One region of the Streptomyces sp. KR55 genome, then DNA from elsewhere that is predicted to be linked to it. Evidence: riboswitches for the same ligand, from Rfam matches in the RefSeq annotation. Region 1 holds a riboswitch; each other region holds the start of a gene.
What was found. A riboswitch is a leader RNA that binds a small molecule or an ion and turns the genes downstream of it on or off. The one in region 1 is predicted to bind cyclic di-AMP.
Positions count from the first base shown of each region.

Region 2: it holds a riboswitch for cyclic di-AMP, as region 1 does, so the genes downstream of both, ACTWQJ_RS12865 (NlpC/P60 family protein) here and ACTWQJ_RS02625 (transglycosylase SLT domain-containing protein) in region 1, are expected to answer to the same signal.
Region 3: it holds a riboswitch for cyclic di-AMP, as region 1 does, so the genes downstream of both, ACTWQJ_RS38850 (transglycosylase family protein) here and ACTWQJ_RS02625 (transglycosylase SLT domain-containing protein) in region 1, are expected to answer to the same signal.

Region 1 is NZ_JBQQCE010000009.1:43,898-48,266, reverse strand. It holds gene fahA (fumarylacetoacetase) at 1-747, opposite strand, end outside; gene ACTWQJ_RS02630 (HAD family hydrolase) at 1,034-1,918, shown strand; gene ACTWQJ_RS02625 (transglycosylase SLT domain-containing protein) at 1,930-2,418, opposite strand; cyclic di-AMP (ydaO/yuaA leader) riboswitch at 2,422-2,594, opposite strand; gene ACTWQJ_RS02620 (polyprenyl synthetase family protein) at 3,187-4,197, shown strand.
Region 2 is NZ_JBQQCE010000068.1:2,105-6,473, forward strand. It holds gene ACTWQJ_RS12860 (tellurite resistance/C4-dicarboxylate transporter family protein) at 1-338, opposite strand, end outside; gene ACTWQJ_RS12865 (NlpC/P60 family protein) at 623-1,810, opposite strand; cyclic di-AMP (ydaO/yuaA leader) riboswitch at 1,819-1,990, opposite strand; gene pcrA (DNA helicase PcrA) at 2,298-4,369, shown strand, end outside.
Region 3 is NZ_JBQQCE010000391.1:3,051-7,419, reverse strand. It holds gene ACTWQJ_RS38860 (cytochrome P450 family protein) at 1-587, shown strand, start outside; gene ACTWQJ_RS38855 (transglycosylase family protein) at 808-1,806, shown strand; cyclic di-AMP (ydaO/yuaA leader) riboswitch at 1,989-2,157, shown strand; gene ACTWQJ_RS38850 (transglycosylase family protein) at 2,162-2,857, shown strand; gene eno (phosphopyruvate hydratase) at 3,212-4,369, shown strand, end outside.

The DNA.
Region 1 (4,369 bases):
CGTGGCGAAGGACTTGCCGAGGAAGGGGCCGAGGGGGACGTACTCCCAGGCCTGGATGTCGCGCGCGGACCAGTCGTTGAGGAGGCACAGGCCGAAGACGTGGTCGCGGAAGCCGGCCAGCGGAACGGGTCGGCCCAACGGGGACGGGGTGCCGACGACGAAGCCGACCTCCGCCTCGATGTCCAGGCGGACGGACGGCCCGAAGACGGGCGCGGGGTCGGTCGGGGCCTTGCGCTGGCCGGAGGGGCGGATGACATCCGTGCCGGAGACGACGACCGTGCCGGAGCGGCCGTGGTAACCGATCGGCAGATGCTTCCAGTTGGGGGTGAGTGAGTCGGCGGCGTCGGGGCGGAAGATCTGGCCGACGTTCCGGGCGTGGTTCTCTGAGGCGTAGAAGTCGACGTAGTCCGCGACCTCGAAGGGCAGGTGCAGGGTCACCGAGGAGAGGGGGTGCATCAGGGGCGCGAGGGTTTCGCGGTGGGACGGCACCGTCACCCAGGCGGTCAGCGCGCGCCGGACGTCCGACCAGGCGGTGCGGCCGGCGGCGAGCAGTGGGTTCAGGGTGGGCCGGGCCAGCAGGGCGGCATAAGGGGAGCCGAGTGCCAGTGCTGCCGCGCCGGCGTCGAGGACGTGGTCGCCGAGGCGGACGCCGACGGTGCGTTCGGTGGACCCGGCGGGTGAGAAGACGCCGTACGGAAGGTTGTGCGGACCGAAGGGGTCGCCCTCGGGGACATCGAAGGGGGGCATCGGGGTGCTGCCTCACTTTCGTACGTGCGGTCCATGCGGTCGCGGCACACGTTACGGCTGCGGCGGCCGTCTTGGGCAGTGACTTAAGCGCGCAAAGAGTTCGCAATGTCCGGAATGGGGGAGTCATGCATATCCGTGACCTCGTCCCGCTGTCCGTGACCCGCTGTCCGCAACGCGCCTTCGCCCGGCCGGTGGCCGGCGCCGAGGAGTCGGACCACTGAAATGTGGACAGGTGGAAGGGAGTTGGGGATGAACGGCGTGGGTGTGGTGTCCGTATTCTCTGATCATGGCCGCACCCATCGCATATGCCGAGCGCACCGCGTACGCCCTCATCGCCACCGACCTGGACGGAACGCTGCTGCGCGGCGACGACACGGTCTCCGACCGGTCGCTCACCGCGCTCGCGCGGGTCTCGGCGGCCGGTGCCCGGCATCTGGTGGTGACAGGACGGCCGGCGCCCAGGGTGCGGCCGCTGCTGAAGTTCCTGGGTGGCGGGGGGCTCGCGGTGTGCGGGCAGGGCGCGCAGTTGTACGACGCCGGCGTGGACCGTCTGCTGTGGTCGGTCACCCTGGACCGGGAACTGGCCGAGACCGCGCTCGGCAAGATCGAGGCGGAGGTCGGTACGGTGTATGCGGCCGTCGACCAGGACGGCGTCGACGGCCTGACGCTCATCGAGCCGGGGTATCGGATGCCGCACCCGACGTTGCCGGCGGTACGGGTCGGCCGGCGTGACGACCTGTGGTGCGAGCCCATCAGCAAGGTGCTGCTGCGTCATCCCGCCCTGTCCGACGACGAGTTGGCGTCGGTGGCCCGTTCGGTGGTGGGTTCGCTCGCGACGGTCACCATGTCGGGGCCCGGGACGGTCGAGCTTCAGCCGTCCGGCATCACCAAGGCGACGGGGTTGGCGCTGGCGGCCCGGCATCTGGGGCTGCGCCCCGAGGACACCATCGCCTTCGGAGACATGCCCAACGACATCCCGATGTTCGACTGGGCCGCCCACGGCGTCGCCATGGCCAACGCGCACCCCGAACTGAAGGCGGTGGCCGACGAGATCACCCTCTCGAACGAGGACGACGGCATCGCCGTCGTCCTCGAACGGCTCCTCACCGAGGCCCTGCGCCCGCAGCGGCTCAGCGGGCGCAGGGCCTCGGTGGGTACGAAGGTTCAGTAGGCGCGAAGGGCTCAGTAGGCGCCGAAGACGTTGTCGATCGAGCCGTAGCGGTCGGCCGCGTAGTTGCAGGCGGCGGTGATGTTGGCGACCGGGTCGAACGGGTCGTACGGCGTGCCGGGCACGTGGTACGCGGCGAAGGTGGGGTCGATGACCTGGAGCAGGCCCTTGGACGGGGTGCCCTTGGCCGCGTTGGAGTCCCAGTTGTTGATGGCGGCCGGGTTGCCGGACGACTCGCGCATGACGTTGCGGTAGATGCCGTTGTAGGAGCCCGGGATTCCGTGCTGCGCCATGATCGCGAGCGACTCGCGGATCCAGCCGTCGAGGTTGTCGGAGTACGCCGTGGTGGCGGTCTTCGCGGTCACCGCGGCGGGGGTGGCGGCCGATGCGGTGCTCGCACCGATGAGCGGCAGGGCGAGCACGGCCGCGCCGGTGCCGGCGACCGCGAGCTTGCGGGCTATGCGGGCAGTGCGGGTGCGGCGGGGCTGACCGTTTGCAGGCATGGGCTTGTTCCTCTCCTTCGCCTGCGAGGTGAGCTGTCGGGTTCGGGCTGGGAGGTGCCCGGCCGCGCCCTTGCGAGCGCAACTTCACCCCAAGCCGTTCCGGTGCGTCGTACGACGTCCGGCGCGGCGACTTACCTGGGTCCCCCGCTCCTGCCGTGCGTGAGTGGTCTCGTCATCGGTGGTACCGGGCGGCGGCAGGATTCGGCGTCCGCCCGACTGGCCCGGAACGTATGCGAGAGCACATGTCGGAAACAAGTAGCGGGTTCACACAACATGCTGTTTGATCTTTGTCTGGGGTGTTTTGTCAGCTTGATCCTTTGCGTATGCCAAGGCTCAACTCGCAAGCCGGGAAAGCCGGATGATTGGCGACCGCGTGGAACCTGTGAACGGGTGAAGGTGAGTCATGTCACGCACGAGCGCAAGAGTGGTAAATCGGACAATGAGCTCAAGTGCCTATTAATCAGGTGTGCATGGGATGCGCTTCCCTCAGGTGTGATGGGAGGGAGCCGGTCACCCGAATGGCCGGAGGCGAGACGGCGTGGCGGGGGTATTACCGGACAAAGCTCACCTATTCGGCTTAAGTCGATAAATAACTTCTCGTATCAACTGATCGAAAACATACCGCTCGTGATCCGATACAGCCCGGCCTGTAACCCCGGGCGCCCTCGGTGATCGAAACGTGACCGGATACGCTGACTTGAGTGAAGGCAGCGACGTATCGACAAACCGCGTAACCGCCGGTAGACACCAGCAGACAGGAGACCCCTCGTGACCGTCGTCGGGCCGTTCGGGCTGAGCGTGCGGGACCAGGCTCTGGAAGCCGATGTCCAGGCCGGATTGGCGGCTGTCGAGGAAGGGTTGCTCGAAGCCACCAAGAGCGAGGTCCCGTTCATCACGGAGGCCGCGCAGCACCTGGTGCGGGCCGGAGGCAAGCGGTTCCGCCCGCTGCTGGTGATGCTCGCCGCGCAGTTCGGTGACCCGTACGCGCCCGGGGTCGTGCCCTCGGCCGTGGTCGTGGAGCTGACCCACCTGGCGACGCTGTACCACGACGACGTGATGGACGAGGCAGAGGTGCGGCGCGGGGTACCGAGCGCGAACGCCCGCTGGGGCAACTCGGTCGCGGTCCTCACCGGCGACTTCCTCTTCGCCCGTGCCTCGCACATCCTGGCCGACCTCGGTCCGGAGGCCGTGCGGGTGCAGGCGGAGGCGTTCGAACGGCTGGTCACCGGTCAGATCCTGGAGACGGCCGGGCCGTCGGACGGGCGCGACCCGGTCGAGCACTACCTGGACGTACTGGCCGGCAAGACGGGGTCGCTGGTGGCGGTCTCGTGCCGCTTCGGCGCGATGATGTCGGGCGCCGACGAGTCGCTCGTGAACGTCCTGACCCAGTACGGCGAACGACTGGGCGTCGCCTTCCAGCTCGCCGACGACGTCCTGGACATCGCGTCCGACTCCCACGAGTCCGGGAAGACGCCGGGGACGGATCTGCGGGAGGGCATCGCGACCCTGCCCGTGCTGCGGCTGCGCGAGCGCGCGGCCCGGCTGGGGCTGGCCGAGGACATCGCCCTGTGCGAGCTGCTGGACTCCGACCTGACGGACGACGCCCGGCATGCGCAGGCGCTGGCCGCGCTGCGGGCGCACCCCGCGCTGGAGCAGGCACGGCGGGACACCGTGCGGTACGCGGAGGAGGCGCGGTCGGCGCTTGCGCCGCTGCGGGAGTGCGATGCCAAGGCAGCGCTCATCGAACTGTGCGACGCGGTGGTGCACCGCGCGGGATAGGGCCTGGCCAGCGGATCGCCGGAGACCCGGCATCGAGGCGGCGCCTCCCCTACGACCCCTACGGGTCGGGGGAGGCGCCGCTCGCTTGTGTCATACCGCAGCAGTACGCGGAGTTGAGCCCGCGGTCTGACGCTTCTTCGCATCCGGTTTGGTCAGATGGAGACCACGGAAC
Region 2 (4,369 bases), on a different contig from region 1:
CACAGCAGCGTGGCCAGCGCCAGCAGCGCCGCGGCCGGGGGCTGCCGGTCCAGCGCGGAGAAACGGGTCCCCAGCACGGCGGTCGCGGCGACGGCGGTGAGCACCGCAGGCGTTCCCGCCTCCGTCATCCAGCGCGCCCGCTGCCGCAGCAGCCGTGTGACGAGGTCCGCCGCCAGGGCCAGCCATGCCGCGCAGGCCGCCACGAGGAGGATCCGGGACAGGACCTCGTAGCCCGTCAGGTGCAGGCCGACCGAGACGATGCCGGTCGCCATGACGGCGGCCCCGGCCGCCGGCGGATGCTGCGCCCACCAGGCGCGGAGGGGGGAGGAGCCGGGCATGCGCCGATGCTAAGGAGCCCCGCGCGCCGCGCGAGCGGGCCACGCGCGCGGGCACGTCGAAAACCACGCGGGCGCGCGGCAATGGGCTCACACCGAGCGTGCGCCGTTTCGGCGGGCGCGCGAGCCTGCAGGCGCCTCTCGTACGCGCCTGCCCAACAGCACCCCACGCGCGTGCCTGCGAAAAACGCCACCACGCGCGCGTGCCTGCGTAACCCCGCCACGCGCGCGTGCCCACGGAAGCCTCCCCGGGGCGTGCCATCCGGCCCGCCCCTTGCCTCCGCCCGTCAGGCCGGTCGTACCACGCTGTGGATGGACGACTCCCCGTCGTAGTAGATCGACTCCTCGCGCACGTACGCGCCGGGCTTCGGGGCGTGGATCATCATGCCGTTGCCGATGTAGATGCCGACGTGGGTGACGTCGTCGTAGAAGAAGACCAGGTCGCCGGGCTGGGCGGCCGCGAGGGAGACCGTGGTGCCCGCGTTCACCTGGTCGTAGGTGGTGCGCGGGAGGGAGACGCCGGCGGCCTTCCACGCGCCCTGGGTGAGACCGGAGCAGTCGTAGGAGTCGGGGCCGGTCGCGCCCCAGACGTACGGCTTGCCGATCTGCGCGCGGGAGAAGGCGAGCGCCTTCTCGGCCTTGGTGGCGTACGAGGAGTCGGGGGCCGAGGTGCCGGAGCCCGTCTCGGTCCCTGTGCCCGTCTCCGTGGAGGAGCCGCTTCCGGTCTCCTCCTGCTGCGCGGCGGCCTCCTGGCGCTGCCGCTCCTCCTCCGCCTGCTGCCGGGCGAGCTCCGCGGCCTTGCGCTCGGCCTCCTCCTGCTTCTTCTTCTCGATCGCCGCCAGCCGTGCCTTCTCCTCGGCGGTCAGCTGCGACAGCAGTTCGCGGGCGTCGGCGAGCTTCTTCTGGACGGTGGCCTTGGCCGTCTTCAGATCGCTCTGCGACTCCGTGAGCGTCTCGAGGCTCTCGGTGGCCTCCTGGCGCTTCTCCATCGTCGCGGACTGCTGGGTGAAGTAGTCGTCGACCGCGCCCTTCTGACGGTTGGTCAGCCTGCCCATCAGCTGGGTCTGGTCGAAGTAGTCCTGCGGCGAGTCCGCGAGCAGGAAGGTCGCGGTGTCGGGGGCGGAGGCGCCGGTCCGGTACTGCGCCGCCGCGTACGAGCCCAGCTCCTCGCGCGCCTCGTTGAGCTTCTGGGTGCGCTGGGCGACGTCGTCGAGGAGGGTGTCGACCTGCTTGCGCTGTTTCGCGGTCTTCTCTTTGGCTGCGTTGTACTTCTCGGTCGCCGACTCCGCCTGGCGGTAGAGGTCGTCGACCTTCTTCTCGACTTCTTCGAGGCTCGGCTTGTCGTCGGCCGAGGGGGTGGCATTGGCCGTCTGGGAGAGCAGGGCCACAGACGTGAGGGCAGCCGTGGCAAGCGCGGGGGTCCGTATGCCTGCGACGCGCGCGCCCGTGGGACGCGACTTACGGTGCGACGCCAAGGGAGGCGACTCCTTCCATGGGCCGCCTACCGGGTTAGCTGTCGGGTTCGGGCGGGTGGTTCGGAAGGGTTGCCCTACGGTCCCCTCCCGGGAAGGGAGTCGGACCGATTCACCCCAGAGTCGGTTGGGTCCCCGGCTCCGGCAGCCACGGGGGCGCACCGGACTCGGCGGAGGCCGTGCGGCCCGGCGACGTTCGCCGGTGGGGGTCGTACGGCCTGCCCGGCACGGTAGCCAACTCGTGTGGTGCGTGTGAAGGTTGGTGGGTGATATGCCCGATACATTTTCGTGACCTTCAGTCAGTGGTCGCGGGTGGTAGTGGGGTGGGCTCGGAGAGTAAGCCGATGTGGGGGTGGGCAGGGATGGAAGGTCGTCGGCCGCTGCAGCCGATGTGATTCCGGCCTCATCGTCAAGATCGACGGTATTCCGGCCGGGGATGTTCTCGGGGCGGCCGCGGGTTGTCGGTGGGGCGCCCTAGACTCGGAGAGCGATGAGCAGCCTCTTTGACGACAGCTTCCTGGCGGACCTCCAGGCCCCGCGGGCCCACGAGGAACACCCGCCGCCCGAGGACGATCACGTTCCGGAGTCGATCCCGGACGATCTGTTCGGCGGGAAGTTCGACGTGCCCCCGGACCGGGACGCGTACTACCGCGACGGCGCCGCGCGTCCGGCCGTGGACACGGCAGCGCTCCTGGAGGGGCTGAACGACAACCAGCGCGCCGCCGTCGTCCACTCCGGCTCCCCCCTGCTCATCGTGGCCGGGGCCGGTTCCGGCAAGACCCGCGTGCTCACCCACCGCATCGCCCACCTCCTCGCCGAGCGGGGCGTGCACCCGGGCCAGATCCTCGCGATCACCTTCACCAACAAGGCCGCCGGCGAGATGAAGGAGCGCGTCGAGCAGCTCGTCGGTCCGCGCGCGAACGCGATGTGGGTCATGACCTTCCACAGCGCGTGCGTGCGCATCCTGCGCCGGGAGAGCAAGAAGCTCGGCTTCACGTCGTCGTTCTCGATCTACGACGCCGCCGACAGCAAGCGCCTCATGGCCCTGGTCTGCCGCGACCTGGACCTCGATCCCAAGCGCTACCCGCCCAAGTCCTTCAGTGCCAAGATCAGCAACCTCAAGAACGAGCTGATCGACGAGGAGGACTTCGCCGCCCAGGCCACCGACGGCTTCGAGAAGACCCTCGCCCAGGCCTACGCCCTGTACCAGTCGCGACTGCGCGAGGCGAACGCCCTCGACTTCGACGACCTGATCATGACGACGGTCAACCTGCTCCGCGCCTTCCCGGACGTCGCCGAGCACTACCGCCGCCGCTTCCGCCATGTACTCGTCGACGAGTACCAGGACACCAACCACGCCCAGTACGCCCTCGTACGCGAACTCGTCGGCACCGGCGAGCACGACGAGGGCGTACCACCCGGCGAGGGCGGCCTGCCGCCCGCCGAGCTGTGCGTGGTGGGTGACGCCGACCAGTCGATCTACGCCTTCCGCGGGGCGACCATCCGCAACATCCTCCAGTTCGAGGAGGACTACCCGGACGCGACGACGATCCTGCTGGAGCAGAACTACCGCTCCACCCAGACGATCCTCTCCGCCGCCAACGCCGTCATCGAGCGCAACGAGTCCCGCCGCCCGAAGAACCTCTGGACCAACGCGGGCGCGGGCGCGCGCATCACCGGCTATGTCGCCGACACGGAGCACGACGAGGCCCAGTTCGTCGCCGACGAGATAGACCGCCTCACGGACGCGGACGAGGCGAAGGCCGGGGACGTCGCCGTCTTCTACCGGACGAACGCCCAGTCCCGTGTCTTCGAAGAGATCTTCATCCGCGTCGGCCTGCCCTACAAGGTCGTCGGCGGCGTGCGCTTCTACGAGCGCAAGGAGGTCCGGGACGTCCTGGCCTACCTGCGCGTGCTGGCCAACCCGGAGGACTCGGTCCCGCTGCGCCGTATTCTCAACGTCCCCAAGCGGGGCATCGGCGACCGCGCGGAGGCGATGATCGACGCCCTCTCCCAGCGGGAGAAGATCAGCTTCCCGCAGGCGCTGAAGCGCGTGGACGAGGCGTACGGCATGGCCGCGCGCTCCACGAACGCCGTCAAGCGGTTCAACACGCTCATGGAGGACCTCCGGACGATCGTCGAGTCCGGCGCCGGCCCCGCGACGATCCTGGAGGCAGTGCTCGAACGCACCGGCTACCTCGCCGAGTTGCAGGCCTCCACCGACCCGCAGGACGAGACCCGGATCGAGAACCTCCAGGAACTCGCCGCCGTGGCCCTGGAGTTCGAGCAGGAACGCACCGAGGGCGAGCAGGGCACACTGGCCGACTTCCTGGAGCAGGTCGCGCTGGTCGCCGACTCCGACCAGATCCCGGACGAGGAGGAGGGCGACGGCGTCATCACGCTGATGACCCTGCACACCGCCAAGGGCCTCGAATTCCCGGTCGTCTTCCTGACCGGCATGGAGGACGGCGTCTTCCCGCACATGCGTGCCCTCGGCCAGACCAAGGAACTGGAGGAGGAGCGCCGCCTGGCGTACGTCGGCATCACGCGCGCACGTGAGCG
Region 3 (4,369 bases), on a different contig from region 1:
GTGCCTCCGACCACGGTGAGCACCTCACCGAGAACGAGGCCGCCGCGATGGCGTTCATCCTTTTGTTCGCCGGGTTCGAGACCACCGTCAACCTGATCGGCAACGGCACCTACGCCCTGCTCACCCACCCCGAACAGCGCACCCGCCTCCAGCAGGCCCTCGCCACCGGCGACCGCGGCCTCCTGGAAACCGGGGTCGAGGAACTCCTGCGCTACGACGGCCCGGTGGAGCTGGCCACCTGGCGGTTCGCCACGCAGCCGCTGACCATCGGCGGGCAGGACATCGCGCCCGGCGACCCCGTGCTCGTCGTACTCGCCGCCGCGGACCGGGATCCGCAGCGGTTCGCCGATCCGGACACCCTCGACCTCGCCCGCCGTGACAACCAGCACCTCGGCTACGGGCACGGCATCCACTACTGCCTCGGCGCGCCGCTCGCCCGCCTGGAGGGGCAGACTGCCCTCGCGACCCTCCTCACCCGCCTCCCCGACCTCCGACTGGCCGTGGACCCGAGCGAGTTGCGATGGCGCGGCGGCCTCATCATGCGCGGACTGCGCACGCTGCCCGTGGAGTTCACTCCCATCTCGTAAACCGGCCCCCCGGCCTCCCGGCCCCTCCAGCCCCCGGATTCGACCGGAACGCTCCACTCCGGCACCGAAAACGTGACACAACCTCAACTCTGTGATCTTCACGTGATCTGCGCGACGTTAACTTGTGACAAGTGATCGACTGCCGATACGTTCACCCATCAGCGCGACGTCGAACACCACCCGCCGCGCCGGTCACTGCTGTCTCGCGAAAGGTCCCCGCATGCTCTCCGGGAACGGTCGTCACCGTCGCCCCCGCCAGGCTCCAGCCCTCGTTGTCGCGGCCGGCGTGACCGGGTCCGCCATCGCCATCCCGCTCCTCGGCGCCACCGGCGCGAGCGCGGCCAGCGGCACGACGTGGGACCGGGTGGCGGAGTGCGAGAGCGGCGGCTCCTGGAGCGCCAACGAGGGCAACGGGTACTACGGCGGGCTGCAACTGTCCCAGGAGGACTGGGAGCGGTACGGCGGCCTCACGTACGCGGCCAGCGCCGACCAGGCCAGCCGTTCGCAGCAGATAGCCGTCGCCGAGCGGATCCTCGCGGACCAGGGTGTGGGCGCATGGGGCACCTGCGGACTCACCGCCGGTCTCAACGCGGACAAGGGTTCGGTCGACGTGGACACGGGTGTGGCCGGTGACGCCTCGTCGGACACTTCCGAGAGCCTGCGCAACTCGTTCGGCTTGTCCAACTCGTCCGGTTCCTCCAGCTCGTCCGGTTCGTCTGATTCGGCAGAGTCTTCGACTGAATCCACCATGCCGTCCCCATCGTCTGACTCGTCATCGAATGCGACGGACGGTTCCGCGAGCCCGACGCCCGCCGACTCCACTCCGGACAACTCTCAGGAATCCGACAGCTCTCCCACAGCCACCCCGAAGGCCACCGACTCGGACAACTCGGGGCAGAGTGAAGGCGATTCCGGCCTGATCGACACCGGTACGGGCAAGCATCGCGGCGACAGCGCCGACGAGGATGCCGCCGGCGCTCGTACAACCGAGTCCTCGGGGCGTCACGCCTCACGCGACAGCGCCTCCCCCCGCGATGCCGCCGACGGGTCGTACACCGTGCGCGAGGGGGACAGTCTCTGGGGTATCGCCGACTCCCTTGGCGTCCAAGGGGGATGGTCCGTGCTCTATGCGGACAACAAGGAGATCGTCGGCGCCGACCCCAACTACATCATCCCCGGTCAGACGCTGGATGTCGGGGTCGAACCGGGCGAAAAGTAGCGGGAGTTCACGTCCCACTTAGCGTCTAATGTCCGGTTTGGTGAAAGTGTGGGATGAGTCTCAGAGGCCCTGATCCTCTTTGAAATTCCGCCAATCGCGTGTCTACGGTCATGACCGCTCGCCAACGCGAGCCCCGGCTGCCGCAACGCCGAATCCTGCCAGCGGCCGTCCGGGAACAGTCGTCGCGTCAAGCGCCGTAGGCAGGAGCGGGGGACCCAAGGTAAGCGCCGCACCGGGCAGTTGAGCCCGTACGGCTTGGGGTGAAGTCACGCCTCCCCACAGGGGCGTGACCGGGCAACTCAACCGGCCCGAACCCGACAGCTCACCTCGCAGGCGTCGGTGAGGGGATCCATCCATGCTGTTTTCCAGCAAGGGCAAGCACCGTCGTCCGTCCAAGGCCGCTCGTGCCATAGCCGTCGTCGGTGTCACCGGCGCCGCCGCCGTCGCGGCCCCGCTGATGGCGGCCGGCAGCGCCTCCGCCGCCACCACCTCCGAGTGGGACGCCGTCGCCCAGTGCGAGTCGGGCGGCAACTGGTCCATCAACACCGGCAACGGCTACTACGGCGGTCTGCAGTTCTCCGCCTCCACCTGGGCCGCGTACGGCGGCACGCAGTACGCCGCCACGGCCGACCAGGCCACCAAGGAGCAGCAGATCCAGATCGCCGAGAAGGTGCTCGCGGGTCAGGGCAAGGGTGCCTGGCCGCACTGCGGCACGGGCCTGTCGAACGCCACGTACACCGGCGGCGGCGCGAGCGACTCCTCCTCGGAGGGCTCCTCGCAGAGCAGCACCGAGACCACCACCCGCTCGACCGAACAGCAGCCGGCCTCCCGTTCGCAGGAGCGCCCGGCGCAGAAGACCGTCACCACCCCGACCGGTGAGAAGGTCGAGAAGGGCGACGGCGAGTACAAGGTCGTCACCGGCGACACGCTCAGCACCATCGCCGCGGAGCACGACGTCGAGGGCGGCTGGGAGAAGCTGTTCCAGCTGAACAAGGACATCGTCGAGGACGCCGACCTCATCTACCCGGGTCAGCAGCTGCACCTGAAGTAATCCGGATCTACCCGGCCCGGCAGCTTCACCTGACCTGAAGTAATCCGGGCTTCGCAGACCCCGTGAGGGTCCCCCCGTCCCCACGGGCCCCCGCCCCGGTGCGTGTTCCCCCGTACGCGCCGGGGCGGGGCTTTTGTGTCACCGCTCGGGCCCTCGTTCTTCGCTCGGGCCCTCGTTCTCCGCTCGGGCCCTCATTCTTGAGGAACCGTCTTTGTTCCATTCGGAAACAATTTACGATCGGTTCCGTCCACGGGGTGGGCGACCGGCTGGCCGATCCCACGGAGCCGGTTAGGCTCGTCTCGCAGAGCCGCTGCGGTCCTGCTAAACCGCGTCACATCCACGAAGGAGATGCTCGTGCCGTCCATCGACGTCGTCGTAGCCCGGGAAATCCTGGACTCCCGAGGCAACCCCACGGTCGAGGTCGAGGTCGGCCTCGACGACGGCAGCACGGGTCGTGCCGCCGTCCCGTCCGGCGCCTCCACGGGCGCCTTCGAGGCCATCGAACTCCGCGACGGCGACCCCAACCGCTACCAGGGCAAGGGCGTCGAGAAGGCCGTCCTGGCCGTCATCGAGCAGATCGGCCCTGAGCTGGTCGGCTACGACGCCACCGAGCAGCGCCTGATCGACCAGGCGATGTTCGACCTGGACGCCACCGACAACAAGGGCTCGCTCGGCGCCAACGCCATCCTCGGCGTCTCGCTCGCCGTCGCGCACGCCGCCTCCGAGGCCAGCGACCTGCCGCTCTTCCGCTACCTGGGCGGCCCGAACGCGCACCTGCTGCCGGTGCCGATGATGAACATCCTGAACGGCGGCTCGCACGCCGACTCCAACGTGGACATCCAGGAGTTCATGATCGCCCCGATCGGCGCGGAGTCCTTCTCCGAGGCCCTGCGCTGGGGCACCGAGGTCTACCACACCCTCAAGAAGGTCCTGAAGAGCAAGGGCCTGGCCACCGGCCTCGGCGACGAGGGCGGCTTCGCCCCCAACCTCGGCTCCAACCGTGAGGCCCTCGACCTCATCCTCGAGGCGATCAAGGAGGCCGGCTACACCCCCGGCGAGCAGATCGCCCTCGCGCTCGACGTCGCCGCGTCCGAGTTCTACAAGGACGGCTCCTACCTCTTCGAGGGCAAGGCGCGCTCGGCCGCCGAGATGACCGAGTACTACGCCGAGCTGGTCGACGCCTACCCGCTGGTCTCCATCGAGGACCCGCTGTTCGAGGACGACTGGGAGGGCTGGAAGACCATCACCGCCAAGCTCGGTGACAAGGTCCAGCTCGTCGGCGACGACCTGTTCGTCACCAACCCCGAGCGCCTGGCCAAGGGCATCGAGGAGGGCGCCGCCAACGCCCTGCTGGTCAAGGTCAACCAGATCGGCTCGCTGACCGAGACCCTGGACGCCGTCGAGCTCGCCCAGCGCAACGGCTTCAAGTGCATGATGTCCCACCGCTCCGGCGAGACCGAGGACGTCACCATCGCCGACCTGGCCGTCGCCACCAACTGCGGCCAGATCAAG